One region of the Bacillus sp. JJ1562 genome, then DNA from elsewhere that is predicted to be linked to it. Evidence: predicted binding sites of a transcription regulator. Region 1 holds the regulator's gene; the other holds the start of a gene.

What was found. The regulator Rex, encoded in region 1, represses fermentation and respiration genes when NADH is low (regulators of the CRP and FNR family bind a similar motif). The targets are predictions, from matches to a motif close to TTGTGAAATATTTCACAA.
Region 2: the regulator Rex is predicted to act here: its motif matches at 1,881-1,898, upstream of V7097_RS04925 (cytochrome C oxidase subunit II).

Annotation. Positions count from the first base shown of each region.
Region 1 covers NZ_JBALOQ010000051.1:31,396-34,816, forward strand. Annotated here, with positions in the region: gene V7097_RS22890 (YdiK family protein) at 1-84, shown strand, start outside; gene tatC (twin-arginine translocase subunit TatC) at 127-882, opposite strand; gene V7097_RS22900 (twin-arginine translocase TatA/TatE family subunit) at 899-1,090, opposite strand; gene V7097_RS22905 (redox-sensing transcriptional repressor Rex) at 1,125-1,766, opposite strand; gene moaC (cyclic pyranopterin monophosphate synthase MoaC) at 1,769-2,260, opposite strand; gene V7097_RS22915 (ABC-F family ATP-binding cassette domain-containing protein) at 2,395-3,421, shown strand, end outside.
Region 2 covers NZ_JBALOQ010000007.1:21,672-25,092, reverse strand. Annotated here, with positions in the region: gene V7097_RS04935 (TIGR04053 family radical SAM/SPASM domain-containing protein) at 1-745, shown strand, start outside; gene V7097_RS04930 (Crp/Fnr family transcriptional regulator) at 920-1,624, opposite strand; gene V7097_RS04925 (cytochrome C oxidase subunit II) at 1,959-2,483, shown strand; gene V7097_RS04920 (cbb3-type cytochrome c oxidase subunit I) at 2,498-3,421, shown strand, end outside.

The sequences.
Region 1 (3,421 bases):
GTCGCAACCTTCGACTTTGGTGTGGCAATCCGAATGTTTGCCCTACACTTTAAAATAAAAAAAGTCACAAACGCAAAAAAATAACCTCTGAACGGAGGTTATTTTTTCTATTCTCTGCACTTTTCTTTATTCCATCGAATTCGAATTTGCTGCCATCATTTCCGCTTTAAGCACCTTCCTGTAGGCACTTCTTGATACGAGAATACTGATTTCATATAATCCGAATAACGGCACGGTGACCATTAAATGAGAGATTATCTCAGGAGGTGTGATTAAACCTCCAATTACTAGAAGCACAAAATATGCATATTTTCGTATTTTCGATAAGAACATCGGTGTGACGATTCCGAGTCTTGTTAGGAACATTACAACAACCGGCAGCTGAAATAAAAAGCCAAACGGTAAAGTCAGCTGCAACAAGAATTGAAAATACTCATTAATCCCGATTACCTGATTAATATCAAGGCGATCCGCTAACCGCGTCATAAAATTCACAACAAATGGGAATAAAATAAAATAGGAAAACGACACCCCTACTAAAAACAATCCTACTGAAAGCGGAATATAACTTAGAGTTACCTTTCTTTCCTTCTCATACAAGCCTGGACTAATGAATGCCCAAAGCTGGTACAGTAAAAAAGGAGAAGAAATAACAAGTGCAATAATAAAGGCAAATTGCATGTAAATTTTAATTGGATCTGTCATACGGAAAGCATTCATTGTCAGCTCTTTGGCTTCCTTGGCATTTTGCAAATAAAGAATTAGCGGTTCGGCAAGAAAAAAGCTTCCTAATGCAACAATGAAGAAGAAAACGACTATATAAATCAGTCGTTTTCGTAACTCACCAATATGATCATAGACGGACATTTCTCTTTCGTTCATATGACCCATCCTATCGTTACTTCACATCATTAGTTTCGTTCTTTTTAACATCATCATCGTCATCATCTGCTAAGCCTTTTGTTGCGTTTTTGAATTCACGCAATGTATTACCTGCAGCTTTTCCTAATTGAGGTAACTTCTTAGGTCCAAAGATTAATAATGCAGCAAATACAATCAATAGGATACTACCAAATCCAAGATTTCCCACTGTGTGCACCTCCCAATAATTTTAAAATGTATTTCTATTCTTCAATTGAATAATGCTTTAAAAAGTAAACTAGTGCTTGTAATTCAACAGCCAGATCAATATGATGGACTCGAATATGTTCAGGCACATTGATTCTAGCTGGTGTAAAATTAAGGATACCTTTGATTCCTTTATTCACAAGGCGATCAGTAATCGACTGTGCTGCGCCAACCGGCACTGTTAAAATAGCAACCGTGACATCATCAGGCAATTCTTTTTCAAGATCATCTAAATGGCACACCTTTACTCCACCTATACTACTTCCTACTTTATTATAATCCACATCAAACGCAAGCTCAATTTTTGTATTATTATTTTTTGAAAAATTATAATGTAAAAATGCAGTACCTAAGTTACCAACACCGATTAACGTAACCTTCGTCAACTCATCCTGATCAAGGGTCTTACTAAAAAAGGATAATAAATAATTGACATTATATCCATACCCTTTTTTTCCTAATGCACCAAAATAGGAAAAATCGCGCCTAATCGTGGCTGAATCAACCTTTACTGCATCACTCAGTTCTGCAGATGATACCCTCTGCTTTCCCGAGGCATGCAAGTTTTTCAAAAACCGATAATAAAGTGGCAGCCTTTTGGCAGTTGCTTGTGGTATTTTTGATTGTTCAAGATTCATGTCTATTCCCCCGCTACTTGCCTTTTAAAATCTCCGTTCTTTCCACCTGTTTTTTCGGCTAAATAGGTTGGCCCAATCACCATGCCTTTATCAACCGCTTTACACATATCATATACAGTTAGCGCACAAACAGATGCAGCCGTAAGGGCTTCCATCTCGACACCGGTACTACCCTTTGTTTTAACCGATACGGTAATATGCAAAATATATTCATCTTGGGTCGTCCAACTAAAACGAATATCGACGCCCTTCAATGCCAACGGATGGCACATCGGGATTAGCTCTGATGTCTTTTTAGCTGCCATAATACCTGCAACCTGAGAAACAGCAAGAACATCCCCCTTGCTAACTTCATTATTTATTATTTGCTCATAAATCAATTTATTCACATTAATACTCGATTTTGCAATCGCTGTACGAACAGTATCAGATTTCTCTGTAATATCGACCATTTTCGCTCGACCCTGCTCATTAAAATGGGTAAATGATGTCATATATCGAACCCTCCCATAAACTATACACTATTTTACCACATCTGTCTTTTAAACATCTGTGAACATTATCATTGCAGTTGCTCTATTTAGATAATATAAGATACACTGTTGTTAGAAACAAGAGGTGAGAAACAATGATTTTACTACAAGTAAATCAGCTCAAAAAGTATTTTGCTGCTGATCTTATTTTATCGAATATAAAACTAGAAGTACAAACGCGTGACCGAATTGCCATAGTTGGCCGAAATGGTGCCGGAAAATCAACCCTATTAAAAATTATTGCAGGTCAGATGTCCCATGATGGCGGTGAAATCATTAAGCCAAAAAGCGTCACAATCGATTACCTCGCACAGGACACGGGACTTGAATCAAATCTTACCATTTGGCAAGAAATGCTGACCGTCTTCGCACCATTACAAAAGCTTGAAAAAGACTTAAGAAACCTTGAAGTAAAAATGGGAGACCCTTCTGTTTTTGAAAATACCGCTGATTATCAAAAACTGCTCGAAGAATACGACCAGCTTCAGGTCGATTTTAAGGAAAAAGGTGGCTATCAATATGAAGCCGATATTCGCTCCCTTCTACATGGCTTTAATTTTACAGAAGAATTCTACGAAACCAAAATATCTAGCCTAAGCGGTGGTCAAAAGACACGCCTTGCCCTTTGTAAACTATTACTAACAAAGCCTGATTTATTGATTCTGGACGAGCCGACAAACCACCTCGATATTAGCACGCTTACTTGGCTTGAACAATATCTCCAGGGCTATCCTGGTGCACTCTTAATTGTTTCACATGACCGATACTTCCTAGACAAAGTCGTCAATCAGGTCTATGAGATTTCAAGACACACTAGCTCCAAATTTGTTGGGAACTACAGCAACTATTTAAAATTAAAGGCAGAAAACTATGAGCTTGATTTGAAAAAGTACGAAAAACAACAGGAAGAAGTTGAAAAACTAAAAGACTTCATCGCGAAAAACTTAGTCAGAGCTTCAACAACGAAACGTGCTCAAAGTAGACGAAAACAGCTTGACCGAATGGAGCTGATGGACAGGCCATTAGGTGATGAAAAATCAGCTTCCTTCCGTTTTGAAATTGAAAGACAAAGTGGAAATGATGTACTGAGCGCAAAAGACATCTCCGTTTCCTATGTAAAAG
Region 2 (3,421 bases), on a different contig from region 1:
CCATTTCCGAGGTACAAAAGGTTCATTCGATTTAACGATGAGAGCTATCAAATATTTACATGAACTTGAAATTCCAGTGCAAATCAATACAGTAATATCGAGATATAATGTTCATGCCTTAGATGAAATGGCAAAATTGGTTGAGGACCTTGATTGTGTATTATGGAGCGTCTTTTTCCTTGTACCAACAGGTCGTGGTAAGGATACGGACATGATTTCCCCTGTTGAACATGAAAAAGTTTTCCGTTGGTTATATGATTTAAGTAAACATGTAAAATTCGATATTAAAACAACAGCAGCACAGCATTATCGTCGAGTCGTCATCCAATCCAAACTGCGTGAAACAAAGGATATTGATAAACAAATTCGCTACGAAGATGCACTTATGAAGGGGAAAACTGGTCAAATTGATGGACTAGGAAGGGCACCACAAGGTGTAAACGATGGTAACGGATTTGTCTTTATTTCTCATATTGGAGATGTGTATCCAAGTGGGTTGCTACCTGTTAAAGCAGGAAATGTACGTGAGACTCCATTAGCTGAAATTTATCGTGAATCACCAATATTCAAGGATTTGCGTAATCCGGACAAATATAAAGGAAAATGTGGAGTATGTGAATTCCGACATGTATGTGGTGGATCACGTTCTCGTGCATATGCGATGACAGGAGATTACATGGAGAGTGAACCATTCTGTATATATATCCCAGAAGCCCTTCGTAAAAAAGAAAAAACACTTAAATAACAGTAGAAAAGTGCAAGGCGCCTGCTTATCGGCGACAAGCACAAGAAAAGCGCTGACAGAAGGCGCTTTTTGCCTTCAGAAGCGATTGGCTTGTGACCTCGAGCCGATGGCGCCTGGAACTAGACAAATTTAAGACCCATGGGGTTTCCCGTGGGTCTTTGTAATGTGCCTGTATTATTCAATACTACAATACTTTGCTGGACAATCCTCACATTGTATTTCCATTTTAATATATGCTAAGTCGTGAATCGTAATATAGCCTTTGTAAACGGAGATTATCCCCTTAGCACGCAATTCATGCAGCATCCGATTTACACTTTCTCTTGTAGTTGCACAAAAATTAGCAAGCTCTTGATTTGTTAAATGCAAGTCTATAAGGATGCCATTATCTGTTTGAACACCATAACTATTGGTCATTCGAACCATGGTTGAATACAAAGCTCCTTTTTTACCTAATAAAACAAGATCTCTAAATTTTGTTTGTGTTTTTCGAAAATGGTCACTCATCCATTTCATAAATTCAAATGCTAAGCTCGTATTTTCAAAGAGTTTTCTCTCTAAATCGTCCTTTTGAATCACAGCAATTTCGCAATCCTCTAAAATTAGACAATCAAATAAATACTTTGGCTGATCGGTGAATAATGTCAGCTCCCCAACGATTTCATTTTGGCTACAAATTCGAAGGGATAATTCACTGCCATCAGAAGTTCCTTTGCTCACCCTTACACGGCCGGAAAGAATGAGGTACAGCTCAGATGCCTTCATACCTTCCCGGAATAAATAGGTTCCTTTTTCCATTTGCATGACGTGATTAGCTGATTTCAAAAGCTCTGTTAATTCATTTGAAATGATTGATTTTTGTAATGTCAATTGACTCATAGGTACCACCTTCCTAAGCAGGAATGCTATACTTGATTTTAAGAAAATAATATAATGTTAGTTACTCATGAGGTGTATAATAAATCACACATATTGTCATAATGCTAGCTGAAGCTCTGTAATATAAGGATTATCCCCAATTATGAACAATTTTTAACAATTGAGAAAATGCCCGCATCAACCTATTTAATTAAATAAAAAACGAAAAAAGATGCATTCTTGACAAGAATGTGTCTTTTTTCATTTTCAGCCCATTTTGTGACAAACTTAACAGATTTAAGGATGCACAATATGTGAGAATTTTCCTGAATAGAGAATTTAGGAGGGGGTTCTTTTGTACCAAACAGCCGCTTGGTATCTTTCTATTATTTTAATGACCTTAATTACAGTTATTTTTATTACCATCGTACTAAAGACTAATAAAAGAAAAGAGTATGAGGCAATTCAGAAAAAATGGTACCGCTTTAGAACTATTTATTTCATTGTTTTACTTGTTGTATTTGGAACTGCAACGTATTTTACACTTCAAGATCTTCCATTTGAAAGACCAGTTTACGGACAGGAAGAAAATCCAGTTATTGTCGATGTAGAAGCTGTTCAATTTGGCTGGAATATGAGCCAAACTGAATTCAAAGTAGGCGTTCCAATCGAATTCGATATCACAAGCTCAGATGTTAACCATGGCTTTGGTATTTATGACAAAGATATGAATTTATTAGCACAAACCCAGGCAATGCCAGATTATACGAACACTGTTTTCTACACATTCTCGGAGCCTGGTACGTATCAAATTTTATGTATGGAATACTGTGGACTTGCTCACCATCTCATGATTGGTGAAATTGTCGTAACAAATTAAGGAGGGGGTTAACAATGTCTACTAATATTGCAATTGGAGGGACAAAAACTTTCCGAAACAGAACAATTGCTATGTATCTACTAACAGGTGGCCTTATTATTCTATCAATGATGGTATTTGGAGTCTTGATGCTTCTTGCACAAGGAAAAATGATTGATGTAGACCCTGGATTTTTTTATGAGATAATGACGGTCCACGGAACAGGCATGATTGGCGCCGCTGCATTAGCTGCAGCTGCTGTAATGTGGTACTTCCTCAGTAAATATGTTCAATTAAGCAAAACGATTCTGATTACTAATTTCATCACCTTCATCATCGGAGTCGTAATGGTGTTGGTAGGTATCTTTGTTTTTGACTTTGCGGGAGCTTGGACTTTTCTTTATCCACTACCAACTATCTCCGCTGGTGGATGGGCAGTAGGGGGAGCAGTGCTTTATTTAGGCGGTATGCTTATACTTGGTGTAGGATTTTTATTACTAAATTTAGATGTTGCTAGAGCGATTATTAAACAATATGGAAGCTTAGGCGGAGGTTTAGGGTGGTCAATTGTATTTGGAAAGGAAAAAGGCTATGGTCCTCCAGCGACTGTAGTGGCTAGTACAATGGTTGCAATTGTAAACACCACTGCATTAATTGCGGGAGCAACAATACTAATTATGAACCTTATAAATCTATTTATTCCATCGATCACAATTGATCCAATGCTTGCAAAAAATCTAACATATGCTTTTGGTCACATCTTTGCGAACTCTATTATTTACATGGGGGTTATTGCAGTTTATGAGATATTAGCAGCCTATACTAATCGTCCATGGAAAGCTAATCGCCCATTCCTGATTGCATGGAACTTTTCAACACTATTTACGATTACGATTTATTCTCACCATTTGTTAATGGACTTTGCAATGCCAAAATGGATGATAATTATTGGACAAGTG